Regions from separate parts of the Thermaerobacillus caldiproteolyticus genome, predicted to be linked through region 2. Evidence: riboswitches for the same ligand, from Rfam matches in the RefSeq annotation. Region 2 holds a riboswitch; the other holds the start of a gene.
What was found. Region 2 has a riboswitch for cobalamin ahead of ISX45_RS09350 (ABC transporter substrate-binding protein). Riboswitches for the same ligand answer to the same signal wherever they lie in the genome.
Positions count from the first base shown of each region.

Region 1: it holds a riboswitch for cobalamin, as region 2 does, so the genes downstream of both, ISX45_RS05595 ((2Fe-2S) ferredoxin domain-containing protein) here and ISX45_RS09350 (ABC transporter substrate-binding protein) in region 2, are expected to answer to the same signal.

Region 1 is NZ_CP064060.1:1,132,244-1,139,617, reverse strand. Features, by position in the region: gene cobK (precorrin-6A reductase) at 1-527, opposite strand, end outside; gene ISX45_RS05625 (sirohydrochlorin chelatase) at 548-1,378, opposite strand; gene cobJ (precorrin-3B C(17)-methyltransferase) at 1,396-2,958, opposite strand; gene ISX45_RS05615 (energy-coupling factor ABC transporter ATP-binding protein) at 2,975-3,781, opposite strand; gene cbiQ (cobalt ECF transporter T component CbiQ) at 3,782-4,516, opposite strand; gene ISX45_RS05605 (energy-coupling factor ABC transporter substrate-binding protein) at 4,513-4,797, opposite strand; gene ISX45_RS05600 (energy-coupling factor ABC transporter permease) at 4,801-5,541, opposite strand; gene ISX45_RS05595 ((2Fe-2S) ferredoxin domain-containing protein) at 5,555-5,935, opposite strand; cobalamin riboswitch at 6,078-6,270, opposite strand; gene rraA (ribonuclease E activity regulator RraA) at 6,347-6,829, opposite strand; tRNA gene ISX45_RS05585 (tRNA-Gln) at 6,940-7,011, opposite strand; gene ISX45_RS05580 (tetratricopeptide repeat protein) at 7,205-7,374, opposite strand, start outside.
Region 2 is NZ_CP064060.1:1,882,129-1,889,502, forward strand. Features, by position in the region: gene ISX45_RS09345 (FecCD family ABC transporter permease) at 1-781, opposite strand, end outside; gene ISX45_RS09350 (ABC transporter substrate-binding protein) at 762-1,736, opposite strand; cobalamin riboswitch at 1,875-2,094, opposite strand; gene ISX45_RS09355 (PH domain-containing protein) at 2,237-2,851, opposite strand; gene ISX45_RS09360 (hypothetical protein) at 3,231-3,551, opposite strand; gene ISX45_RS09365 (hypothetical protein) at 3,762-4,106, opposite strand; gene ISX45_RS09370 (hypothetical protein) at 4,194-4,508, opposite strand; gene ISX45_RS09375 (DUF7916 family protein) at 5,353-6,270, opposite strand; gene nagE (N-acetylglucosamine-specific PTS transporter subunit IIBC) at 6,391-7,374, opposite strand, start outside.

The DNA of each region.
Region 1 (7,374 bases), 750 kb from region 2:
ATATTTTTTTGCGGAATACCAAGTTGCTCGCATTTTTCGATATTATCTTTGCGAGGAAGCATGCGAGCAATGAGACGTACATTCGGTAAATGAAGAAGCTTTTCGGCAAAAATGTGCAATGTTTTGCTTCCGGTGGTTAATAAAATGACCCCTTTCTTTTCAGCGGCAAGCAAAGCCGCTTCTTCGTAATCCTTCACAACGGTTAATTTCTCGGAACGAAACGACTGCGACTTTCGCTCATAGCGTATATACGGAACGTTGGCACTATGAGCGGCGCTTATTGCATTTTTCGATGCTTCTTCGGCAAACGGATGGCTTGCATCTACCACCGCTTTGATATCCTGTTGTTGAATTAACGCTTCCATGTCAGCGGCAGTTAAACGGCCAACATACACCTCTAACCCTGCTTGCCTCAATTCATTTGCGGCATGGTCTGTCACAACCGTTGTTAAGACGGGGTATCCCACTTCTTTAATTCGCAAGGCTAACGCGCGCGCATCGCTCGTTCCTGCTAACACCAAAATCATGAACGTTTCCTCCCTCTGACTTAATGGTGATGGTGGTGGTGATCGTGGTGCTCTGCGAGATGAAGGCGATATTGACATACATCACAGTTCATCTTAACCGCTTGACCGAGCGCTTCTTCGAGACGATCGAGCACAATCGTTTGCAGCTTTGGATGAAATCCAAAGTACCCAGCTAATTGAAATTCTATGTTCGGATATTGTGCACGGAACTGGATGATTTTTTCCTCAAGCCGCTTTATTAGAACACCTGTAAAGAGAAAGTATGGTAAAATCACGATTTTCCGAGCCCCTAACTTCACACAACGCTCTACTCCTTCTTCCAAGAGCGGAGCAGTCACCCCCATAAACGCTGGCTCCACCAATGAATAGTTCGTTTGCTCCCAAAATAAGCGGGTAATTTTGTATAAATCGCTGTTCGCATCAGGGTCACTTCCCCCGCGTCCAAGCAGCAATACCGCTGTTTCCTTATCAGGAGCTTCGACATTTTCACCGATCTCTATTAATCTCGTTTTTAAAATGGCAAACGTCTGTTCATGAATGCCGATTGGGCGGCCGTACGTCAACGTAACATGCGGGTATTTTTGTTTTGCCTCATCAATAGCTGCCGGAATATGAAGCTTGGAATGACCAGCAGCTAACAGAATAATCGGAATGACGATCACTTCATCAGCTCCTGCGTTTACGCATTGCTCAATTCCTTCGATGATAGTTGGTAAGCCAAACTCTAAAAAACACGTTTCTACATAAAAAGTTGGATGGATTTTCGGTCTTAGTTGCTCAACAAATTGCCGAACTTGTTCATTTCCTTCCGGGTCGCGGCTTCCATGCCCGACAAATAAAATAGCTTTCATTCTAGTTCCCCCCCTTTCTACTCCCCACATGCCGGCACTTCAATTTGTACGACCTTTTCGTCTTCCTTGTATTCGAATCCCCCCACTTGTTTCACCCTCTGAAAAAACTTATGGAACCGTTCATTTGGATGCCCTTTTTCCTTGTATTCTTCGATAACGCGGGTAACGACATCGATGATTTCGCTAGGCGGAACTCCCTCGGCAACAAGTCGTCCTGGATGCGCGTTTCTTCCTATCGTCTTTCCACCTAAAAACAAATCAAACGCTCCTTTTCGGTATACGATGCCAATATCCTCTCTAACCGCACCATAACAAGCCATTCCGCAGCCATTAAAGCCGATCTTTACTTCTTTTGGCAGCGATATTCCGCCAATTCGTTTTTGCAACTCTTCTGCATACGGAATCGCTTCTTTTTTCTCTCCATCACAAAAATCGCACGCCTTTAATGTCAACACATTGCCGACAGGGAAGACGATGAATTGAGCACTTCTCAACTTCGCAATGACTTCTTCCGGCTCAGAAGTGGGAATCTCTAGCTTCATATAATGGTCTGGCGTATACATCATCGTCCCTTCTTCGCCGACAATTTCCGCCATCACCATCATTTGCTTCGGAGTAAACGTTTTATTGGCAACTCCGGGACTGACAGCCACTTCAAGAATTGAAGGGGCAAAAGTCGTTGCTTGGTGGTTTTGAGCAGCGATTTTTTGTAACGCTTGTTCTGCAATATCTCGCGCACGCGCTCCTTCACTTTGGTCCAACGCCCACGGCTCAGCTTCTTTCCGTAGGCGTTCATGCGGCTTTAATGGCTGTTCGAGCGCACTTAATGTATACTTTCGCTGATATCCACGCGGAGTAATCATGAAACCGTCATGGATAAATGTCGATGAATTCCCGATAATGACAGTCGTTAACATCCCGATTTCGTGTTCAAGCATATGTTCTAAATCAGTAATGACAATTTGTTGGCGCTTGCGATAGGCACTTTTCACTAAACCAACAGGTGTTTGCGGCGAACGATAGCGTAATAAAATCCGCTGCGCTTCGGCGATTTGTCGCGTTCTTCTGCCGCTTTTCGGATTATAAAGAGCGATGACAAAATTGGCAGCCGCTGCAGCTTCGATCCGCTTTTCAATGAGCGACCAAGGAGTTAAATGGTCGCTTAAGCTAATCGTACATGCATCATGCATTACCGGCGCTCCCAATAAAGACGCACACGAGTTGATCGCGGAAATTCCCGGAATCACTTCCACTTCAATGCCGCTTTCTTTCGTCCATCCTTTCTCGATTAATACTTCATACACAAGTCCGGCCATTCCATACACACCAGCGTCCCCACTGGAAATCACCGCCACTTTTTTACCTCGCTCTGCCCATTTCACTGCTTCCTGAGCACGGCTTACTTCCTCCGTCATTCCGGTGCTAATGAGTTGTTTTCCCGTGATAAGATCCGATACGAGTTCAACATAAGTCTTATAGCCAATGATGACGTCACTTTCTTCAATTCCTTCGCGCGCCCGTTTTGTCATGTGATCCACACTTCCCGGACCAAATCCAATGATTAACAACTTTCCTTTCATTTCTATCACCTTTCTTTTACACTTTCATTCTTGCTTTTATTTCTTCTATGCTGCGCGGAATGCGACGCTCATTAGGAAATAAGGTGTTCCATACAGCCGCTAACAAAGGAACTCCAATTTGAAATTGTTTTAGCCTTTCACCTTGGACAAAGACTTCTTCCGGCTTCCCTTGCATCACAATTTGTCCATCGTGCATAACGAACACCACATCTGCCCATTGGAAAACGAGATCAAGATCGTGCGTCGCCATAAACACCGTAACCCCTTTTTGATGAATATCGTTTAATTTTTCCATAAAACGCTCCACTTGTAAGCGATCTAAGTACGCTGTTGGTTCATCTAATATTAACAAACTTGGTTTCATAATCATGACAGAAGCGAGCGAAAGCCACTTTTTTTGTCCTAGGCTTAAATGATGGATCGGCTTGTCCCTCCATTTGTGTAAGGAAAAATCATCCATCGTTTCTTGAAGGAGCTGATTTATTACACTTTTTTCTACACGCAAGTTATGCAAGCCAAATGCCAGCTCTTCTGTTATGGTGGGAGCGATTAGCTGATGCTCAGGATTTTGAAATACAATGCCAACTTCTTGCCGCCATTTCTGCAATGTCTTCTGTTTATAGTCGATTTTCTTTCCTTTCCAATACACTTCACCACTGTCCGGTATCAATAATCCATTCGCATGTAAAAATAACGTTGTTTTCCCACAGCCGTTATGACCAATAAGGGCGCACTTTTTCCCAAGTGGAACATGCAGTGACAACCCTTTTAATACACATTGCCCGTCTGGATACGTATAATAAACATCCTGAAATTTCAACATTTATAACAGCTCTCCCCCTATTACTCCCAATAGTACAATCATAACCACTCCGATAATCGCTTCGAATAAATAGCGTTTACATAACACGTCCCCTTCTTTTTGCACATAAGTGATTTCGCCAGAAAAGCTGCGGGCACGCAAAGCAAATGATAATGCTTCATAATATAGCCATGTTTTTTGTATAAGTTGAAATATAAGCATCGCTGCATGACGCCAATGATTTCCACCACTTCGCGCTTTCATAGCAACATGAAGTTCGTCGGCTGCTCGGGCAAAAACAAAAACAAATCGGTATGTTAAAAACAACAGCTCAATGATAATTGATGGAACTTTCATTCGCTTTAACGTATAAAGAAACTCTGTAAACGGTGTTGTTACAAGAAGAAAAAACAGGCACGACCAAGCTGCAATGGATCGAAAACATAGTGTGATCACTAAACTGATATTGCTGCTGTTCACAGAAATATGAAAAGAATGATCGATCGAAACAATAAGAAGGGGGAAACTAACACAAAGAAAAGTCAAAACAAGCAATAACGCTTTCACATACACCTGCCATGAAACACGCGCATACCAAACAATCCATACCGCCAGCCAAATGATAATAACGGTTTGCATGTCACGATTTCCTAACATGACGATAAAAAGCAGAAGAAAAGAAAAGAAAACTTTTTGTTCAGGAGGTACCTTTCGTAATCGATTGTTGTAGGCAATTGTATCAAACCGGCTCATCATTTTGCTTCATCTCTTCGATCAGCACGTCCTTTATATACGCCGATAATATACCCGATCACTCCTGCTCCAATTGCTGCTTGTACTGAAAATAACAGCGTTTCTATTTCTCCACCAGGCGGCTCAAATATCGTTTCAAACCAAGGTTTATATTTTGGATCAATCGCTTGAATAGCTTTTTCTGCCTTATCATCGGTGCCACCGAACTCAGAATGGCGAATAAACGATAATGGTGCTGCAACAAGAATGACAGCGAGAAGGAGAAGGAAGACATTTCGTTTCAATTTTTACACCCCTTTACGCAATTGTTCTAATTCATGGCGGCTATACGTACAAAGGAAATTCCAAACAATCACGGTTAACAGTCCTTCTGTAAGTGCAAGTGGTATTTGAGTGATAGCGAAAATACCTACAAACTTTAAAAACGAAGCGCTAATTCCGCCAGTAGCATCAGGGAAGGCTAATGCTAATTGAAATGATGTGACAACATAGGTCGCCAAATCAGAAAAAAAGGCAGCCAAGAAAATGATAAGACGTTGAGAAATACTAGTCTTCATACCAAAGCAATAAATTCCGTAAGCCACCAACGGACCAACAACTGCCATAGAAACAGCGTTTGCACCTAGTGTCGTCAGCCCACCATGAGCAAGTAACAGCGCCTGAAACAGTAAAACAATGCTCCCCATTACCGTCATCGCAAGCGGACCGAACAAAACAGCACCTAACCCAACTCCTGTTGGATGAGAACTGCTTCCCGTCACAGACGGAATTTTTAATGCCGAAAGAACAAAGGTGAATGCTCCGGACAGAGCCATGAGCAACTTCAATTCAGGATTTTTACGCGTCACACGCAATAAAGAACGCAGTCCTAAAATAAAAAAAGGTAAAAAAATGATCCACCAAAAAATAACCCACTTAACCGGTAAAAATCCCTCCATGATATGCATTGCAAACGTAGATGTGGAGCTGCTAAATGTAAAATAAATGCTCAAACAACATACCAAAAGTGCTAATTTCCATTTATTCATTTTTCTCACCTTTCTACTTTCTAGAAACTTTCAAAACACCAATGGGGGCAGTCGATTTCTCTGACATCGTCAACCCGTTTTTCGCATCATATCGATATGTCATCACCTCTTCTAACAGCTGACCATCTCGCAAATGTTTTTGCACAAGTTCTCTTCCCTTTTCCGCGTTCATGGCTTTGTACCATACTCCTTCAGGGTAGACGATGACAACACAGGCATCTTCACACCGGCCGTTGCAGCGTGTTCGAGATGTATGTACTTCGCTGTCCAATCCCAAACGCTCAATTTCCGAGCGAATCGCTGTTGTCACTTCCTCACCCCCTTTTCGCATACAACTGCCTCCATTGCAAATAAGAACGTGATGTTTCATTCCGATTAAATTCCATGTCGCCACTTTTTTCCTCTCCTTTTTCGTCCAAATAAAAAAGCACCTCTATACGTAGAGGTGCAGAAAAAATGCATATAATAAGCCAGCCGTTAAAAACCGATATAAAGGCACACTTTTCCCAGCACGTCTACCTATAATCCCGTAGGTATCCGTCTGAACAAATAAGGCAGGTCTCCTGACTTAGGATCTTCATTTCATTGCGTCTTCCCGAAAATTGCTTTCAGTGACATGATGCAATGAAACTCCCCATCACAGTGGCGGGTACCGTGACGGCTTTTCACCGTGCTTCCCTTTTAAGCCTATCCCTTTATGAGAAAGGCACCTTACTTGCTTTGACGAGTCATTCAGTTTTCAATGGAACAAGCTTCCTTATCCATAGTATTATAAATTTTCGAAAAACGTCAACAACTTTTTTCATCATTCTGCTTCAGAAAGCTTCGTTTGCGAAATGACGATCCCATCGCTGTCGGCATACACATAAGCGCCCGGCTCCCAGCGCACACCGCCAAATTCGAGCACAACATCACGCATTCCTTTTCCTTCTTTTTTGCTTTTCACCGGACAGGTGCCGATAGCCATGACCCCAAGCGGCATCTTCGCTATTTCAGCCGAGTCGCGAATGCAGCCATGAATGATGACACCTGCCAGCCCGCGATCGCAGGCGATTTGCGCAAGCCGATCCCCCAATAACGCGCAGCTTCGTGATCCTTTTCCATCGACAACGAGGACAGATCCTTTCGGAATCGTTTCAAGTGCTTGACGCACAAGCACATTATCCTCGAATACATCAACAGTGGCAATCGGTCCAGAAAATTCCTTTTTCCCCCCGTAAGAATGTAGCGATAATTGACAAACTTGAAGTTGTTCGAAAAATTGGTCGCATAAATCCGCTGTTTTCACACCAATCCCCTTCCCTGTATGTCCGTTTTTTATATCATTTGACACTTTTGTCAAAAATCCTTCCAAACAAAAGAAAAAGGCCAAGCGCCATTCGCTTGCCTTTATAGGAACTGGGCTAGCTGGATTCGAACCAGCGCATCACGGAGTCAAAGTCCGTTGCCTTACCGCTTGGCTATAGCCCAATGAATTAACTTCATGAGTTACTTCTTTGACTGTACTACGTGAGCTGACACCGCAGGACAATTTCAATAATTTCTGTAAGGGAATTTGGGAAATCAGTTGACATGAATTTGCACTTCGGTATACCTTTTTTGTCTGTTCATTGATAGTTATGCCCTGTCTTCAACAAATTATACAAAAAGTCCACGCCCTTTATCACTCTAAATGGTCGGCATAATACTTTAGAGCTCTCTGGTAACTATGCAATTCTTCATCATCAGTCGTATCGATTAGATTTTTTAACACAATTTCCATCGATTCTGAATATCGTTTCAGACTATATAATGTTAATGCTAAAAATATTTGGATCGGCCTATAATCGGGAA
Region 2 (7,374 bases):
AGCCGGTTAACAGCGAAGCGCCCGTTAAAATAACAAGCTTTCTCCTCATGACATCAACACCGATGTGAGCCGCTGTTGCCTCTCCAAACGCAAACGCATTGAGCTCACGAGAATTCCATAACAATAACAAAGAACCGATAAGAAAAAACGGCAACGTCATCATCGTATAATTCCAGCCTCGCATCGCCACGCTTCCCATCAGCCATGTAATAATCTGCCGCAATTCTTCTCCCGTCAACGCAATCATGAGCGAAATAAGCGCACTAAAAAACGCACCAAACATAATTCCAGCTAAAATGATCGTTTCAACCGACATCTTCCGTTCGACCGCTCTTGTAAACAAAAGCACAAGAAACAGCGTACAAAGCCCAAATAGAATACTGACAATCGGCAATGTAAACGTGCCGACAAACGGCAATTGAATACCGAAGAAGAGCACAATGACCGCCCCAACGGAAGCCCCGGAAGAAACGCCAAGCGTATACGGATCAGCAAGTGCGTTTTTCAACAGCCCTTGAAATGCCGCGCCCGCCAGTGCGAGCGAAGCGCCTACCAAGAATGCCAATACAACACGCGGCAAGCGGATCTCCATGACGATTTGAACAAGATTGGTAGGAATATCGCTATTCAATGGAGTTCCAAACCATTGATATAAAAAAATATCAATAATAGTAGAAAAGGGAATCGATAGAGAGCCTATCGATATCCCTAACAAAAGAGAAACGATCACAACGACGACCGTCACCGCGTAAATCGCTGCATTATTGAAAGACTTCTGGATAAATCGCTTTAGCAAGTTCCTCTACCCCTTCGACAAGACGCGGACCTGGACGTGTGACTAAATCAGAATTCACATCGTACACCCGTTTATTTTTCACAGCTGGAACGTCCTTCCAAGCAGGACGAGACATCACTTGCTTCGTCGCATCTTTTACATAATCTCCATATGTTGTAATAATGACATCAGGATTTAAAGCAACTGCTTTTTCTTCCGTAAACATCGGCCAGCCTTCTTGATCACCAGCCACGTTTTTCGCTGAAATCACCTTTAACATGTCATCGATAAATGTTCCTTTTCCGGCCGTATAAATTTCCGGTGCCGGTGATACTTCGACCCATACTTTCAATTGATCTTTCTCTTTTATGCTTTTTGCTTTTTCTTTAATCGCCTCAAGCTTTGTTTTCATATTTTCAATGATCTCGTGTGCTTTTTTCGTCGTCCCTGTTGCTTTTCCGATTAATTCAATCGAATGATACACATCATCAAACGTTTTGGCATCGTTCACAACCAATACGGTAATTCCTGCATCTTTCAATTGTTGTAATCCATCTTTGGAGTTATGGGCACCTGAAGCATGCGCAAGCACTAAATCAGGTTTCAGAGAAATAATTTTCTCGACATTGAAATCTGTGCCGCCGATTTTTTCTTTCTTTTTGGCGTCCTCCGGATAGTTGTCAAAATCGCTCACACCAACGATTTTCTCACCTAATCCTAACGCATAGGCGATTTCTGTGTTGCTAGGAATCAACGAAACAATCTTTTTTGGCTCGGACTGGATCGTCACTTCTTCTCCTAATCCGTCTTTTACCGTCACCGGAAATACTGCTTCTTCTGTTTTTGCTTCTTGCTTTTTGGCAGTTGTTTCATTGTTCGCGTTTTCGCTATTACATCCGACCAGCAGCCCGAATGTTAATAGAAAAGCAAGAAACATCACATAATACTTCCACTGCTTCATGTTTATTCTCCTCTCTGATTGATGTATAAATAAAAAACCCATTCCTATCTAGGAATGAGTAAGAAACGACAAAATATAGAAATGCTTGATATGTAAACATTCATTCGTCGTTTCACCATCTCACTCCCCGAAGATAGGAAACATTCGGCAGCAAAGGCAGGTCTACTGACTCATGCATCATCCTACTCTGAACCTTCCCATGCAGGTAACAGCTTTCGCCATCACACGGCACAGTGGTGATTTCATTTCGTCCGCATTTACAGTTGCGGGGACAGTTCTGGACTTTCACCAGATTCCCTATTAAGTCTACTAGGGCAATACACCGCGCCCGTTCGACACCTTTTCTGCCATGATATAAAATTGTGTGAATTTGTCGAACAATTTACAGTTATATATTAATGCAAATGACCATCATTGACAATAAAAAAATAAGAAGCTGGTGCGATATCATTCAAACCTAAACACTCGAATCGAATCCGATCCGAGTGTTTGGATAATCATCAATTATGAATATAACGCTCAAACACAAATCCAAAATCTTTTACCGTATATTGTTTTTTCGTGTCAACTAACCAATGAAATGCAATTTGGTTGAGCTCTTTGAACTGTTCCGCTAAATCATTTGGTGTACTTGCAATGCGGCTTAAAACTGTAGAAGCTAACTCTAGACTTTGGCGAGCATAGTCTAATGTCGTTTCGTTTTCGTGGCAGATTTCTGCGATTTTCAGCAATGCCTTATATAAATCTTTCACTTCTTCGATATGCTTTTTATGCACATCAATCGAGTATTGTTCAGAACCGATTTTAAATTTAATTTCCACATCTAAATCGACCGTACCCGCTGTTTCCAATGTCACATCAGAAATGCGATGCTTGCTGTAATCATAACGGCGAAGCGTGCGCTTTTTGCTTGTTGCGCTCGTTCCGTCAAGATGAATAAGCGCTTTGTTCGTAAAGCAATACTCATCAGACTTTGACTTAATCAAAAAGTAAATTTTCTCCCCATCTTCATGCATCACATAATCGTCGGCATCAACTTTATCATAGTTCTCCGGTTTAATCACAGCCCCTACATCACTTAATCCAAGCACATCAGCAGCGACTTTTCCAAACATGTTATTCCACCTCTCCTCATTTGTGCTAAACACAGACATGCTCATTATAACATGCATAACATAATAATCGTTAATTTTTCCAATTGATTTTATAATCCAAACATGACAATACCCTTATCAAACAATTCTATATAAAATACAGATTTTCGACATATGTAAAATGTTTTTAATGCCCCGTTGTGTAACTAAAAGACTCCATCTATGTCAGTTCTTGAATTCAAAGGATGTAGAGTTTAGGGGCTATCGAAACAGCTGATAAAGCACTTGAGTGGTTGTGCAAAGTTGAGTCAGACCTTTATTCCAATGTCAAAACTCCTTGCTAATGTTCAAAATCAAAAAAGGAACTATCTCATCAATTAAGAGACAGCTCCCGATATGATTAGTCTTCGAATTCTTGTTCTTGCTCTTGGTCTTGTTCAGATTCCGCACGCGAACGCACTTTTGACGTAGAATCCGAATCCACCTTAATATCAAGATCTATTCTCGTGTTGCCACTGTTGGCGACTCTGGCGATGTTTGTATTGCGGTCTACATTTTTTAAATCATTGTCATTATCTAATTCTGTATTACTTCTTAAATCGTTATCAGATTCAAAATCAACATCTGCTTTTGAACGGCTATCTGAGTCTGAATTTGAACGGCTACGGCTAATAGATTGGTTATTATCATTTTCAGATAAATTTTTCCATAATTTACTCATTATCTCTTCTCCTTCCATTTGTTATATAGTTAATTTATTCAAACAAATAAGTAAAAGTTTGGACAAATGCCATTAGGTCGTACGCTGATTTTTATACCTCTCAAAAGCAAGAAGCCATTTCAAACAGAGCGGAATATTAGAATATATCCTCATAAAAATCAATCAAATAAATATTCGTTACCTATGTAAATAGGGGAAGGTGACTACATATTACCTTCCCCATTTGCTTTGATTTAACAGTTTAACTTTAGATACATCGTTTACTTCTCTTATATGATTGGATTTTTTGTAATTATTTGATAGAGCCTCTAATTTCCGAACAGCTAAATCAAACTCTTCGTTTGTTAGTTGTTTAGTAGCTAATAATGAACATAGAATGGCAAAGGCAATTGGCATTGTATCAACTTGAACATTTATATTAATATCAACATCAGAGTTCCCGCTATGGCCAATTTGTGATGCATTTGAATGGCTATCAAAAGAAGATATCTTCCCTAATGAGGATAAATTTCCTAAATTCCTTAAAGAAGTTTGATGATCATTTATATTTTCCATAACATATCCTTCCCCCAGAAATACAATTTAAAGTGGGATAGAAACTATCCCACCTATGCTATATTGTTTTACTACAACTATTAGTTATTAGTCTTCTTGCTCTTGTTCTTGCTCTTGATCTTGTTCAGATTCTGTACGCGCACGCACTCTTGCCGTAGAATCAGAATCCACCTTAATATCAAGATCTACTTTTGAGTTTCCGCTGTTAGTAACTTTTGCGATGTTTGTATTGCGGTCTATATTTTTCAAATCATTGTCATTATCTAATTCTGTATTATTTTTCAAATCATTCTCGGACTCAAAATCGACATTTGCTTTTGAACGGCTATCTGAATCCGAACGACTGTGACTATTAGAACGGTTATTTCCACTACTGGAAAAACCTCTCCACTCTGTACTCATTCTCTCTCCCCCTTTCGTTCTTTATGCTGGTAGTTTATTCAACATCACACCAACATGTTTAGACAAATACCAGTAAGTCATATGTTGATTTTTAGAAATTACTCGACATGTAGCAGGTACTCTTATCAGCACCAAAGGTTATGAATAGTATGAAAATAATAACTAAAATAAATCTTAATTTCCATTCTATTTATAGTTAAATATTTGGATTATAAGGAATGAAATGGTGAGATACCAATATCAACTGATATTCATTCGTTAGAAGACCCAAAAAGAGCGGATAGATCTTTTATATAGAAAACTTTTGAACTAGCTTGCACGCACTTCAAGAACATCGTGAACATACATTCATCTACTTCTCCGGTGATGCGTCCATTAAACCAAACCGAAAGAAAACAGAAAACATTCATCATGAAATAAAGATCCATTCGGTATTGATAAACAATGGAAATCGCTTTTGAAATATTAGAACGAATAGACAATTTATACTAACGGATGAAACAGTTACACGTCATAACATGATCGTTAAGAATAACAATTCTTTATTTCGCAGTTGAAAAGGTAGTCACAAAGAGGAAGTTCTCCATCGCTTAGGGTGTGCTGCTTGGGAAGTCGAAATATCAAGTCATATTTATATATTCAAAGCTAGGCGAAAGTAGTTTAGATCTCCTCGATCAAAATCCTTAACAAAAAGTATGTATGCGTTTTTTGCCACGTTTTATGCCTTATCATGAAGATCTTCCTCCCAAACAATATAAATTAAAAGAAAAATCCACACTATGAAAGTATTTCACTTCCATAGTGTGGTTAGGTTCTCACTTTCTTTCTGGAATTGGTGATTCATTTACCGCAACGGAGAGCTCGCCATACGAATGTATGTATGACGTTTGCCGCGAATGGCAATCGAATACGTCATAATGTTTTCTGGAATGGCAATGCCATGGTAACCAGCATCCCCAATATGATATAAATCAGCTCCGGCCATTTTACTTGTAAGTGCAATTTGACGGATCGTATGCTCGTCCGCCCCTTCTTGGCTTGTGCCGATTGTCAGCATGACTAGCGCTCCTTTTTCATGCGCAAAACGAACAAGCCTTTCCGTTTTTTCTAATGTCACCCCTGGGACAGTTCCTGGCGATGGCATAAGAATAACATCAGCCCCGGCGTTAATAAAGCGTTCCATTACTTCTTCGGAAACGATGCTTCCCCCTGTTTCATTGGCAACGCCTGCTCCATGCATTTTTCCGGCAATAATCAAGCCATCATCACCAAAGACGGAACGCGCTTTTTCAATCGCTTTGGCAATTTCATCATTGGTAACGCCTGTTTTAGGATTGCCTGTTAAGCAAACAAAATCAAAACCTAACTGCTTCGCTTCCTGCAACGATTCCTCCGTCGCCAATCTCCCTTTAGGAAGCGATGTTAAGCCTTCTAACTGTTTAGCGTTCGGATCGACAGGCTCCAAATTGACACCAATCGGACGCCCTGTTAACTCCTTAAGGCGTTTTACAATTTGATCAGGCTCGTTCATATCTAAACCATTAAAATGCGGTGCAAACACATCAAAAAAATTTAATAACAGTAAATCAGCGCCAAAAGCGGCAGCTATTTCTGCATTTGTCACTGCTGGATAAAGCGGCGCAAACGCCCCAATGATTTCCGAAACAATTACTCTTCCCTCAGACGCTTTAATCGATTGTTTCAATTGTTTTCCATTCATATTGCGAAAATCAGAAGCAGTACAATCTAACAAGCGTTTCATAAGGATACTCCTTTTATGTGTAATTAAAAAGAAAGCGAAAAATAACTCGTTCGATTTCCCCTAATCCCAGACTATAAAAAGCCCTTGGCTGTTCAGATAAACAGCCAAGGCTTGCAAAGTTTATAGTTTTTTCATCTCATTCGCCACAAATTCAACATCCGTGCCAACGACCACTTGCAAATCCGTTTGGTTGAGACGAATAACACCTTTGGCTCCTAATTGTTTTAGCTCACTTTCATTGATTTTTGACATATCATTGACTTTTAGACGTAAACGTGTGACGCAATTATCAATTTGCGCTACATTGTCTTTTCCGCCTAACGCTTCCATGTACTTTGCGGCAAGATTTTCATATTTGCCTTCAGATTGCACTGTACGATTTTCCATCTCTTCGCCTTCATCTTCGCGTCCCGGTGTCTTTAGGTCAAGCTTTTTAATAAGGAAGTAAAAGACAACAAAATAAATAATTCCATAAATGATTCCTTGTACTAACAACAAATATGGTCTTTGGGCAATGCCTAAGTTTAAGAAATAGTCAATGGCTCCCGCTGAAAAGCTGAATCCGTGGTGAATGCCTAACATCGTCGCAATCGTCAGCGAAAGACCTGTTAAAATGGCATGTATAAAATAAAGCAACGGCGATAAAAACATGAACAAAAACTCAATCGGTTCTGTAATTCCCGTTAAAAACGATGTAAATGCAACCCCGATAAGCGCACCGGCTATCTCTTTACGACGCTCTTTTTTCGCTGCAGCAATCATCGCCAGCGCCGCTGCCGGAAGACCGAACATCATGATTGGGAAAAACCCAGCCATAAAAATGCCGGCACTAGGGTCCCCCGCAAAGAAACGGCCTAAATCTCCTGTTTTTCCGTTAAACTCTCCAAAGACAAACCATACTAAATTGTTTAACACATGATGCAATCCAATCGGAATTAACAAACGATTCAAAAAGCCAAAAATACCAACTCCTAACGCGCCAGCGCCAATAATCCATTTGCCAACTGCGTTAATTCCATCTTGAATTGGCGGCCATACATACCCGAAAATCAATGCTAGTACAAGCATCACCAGAGAAGTAACTATCGGCACAAACCGTTTTCC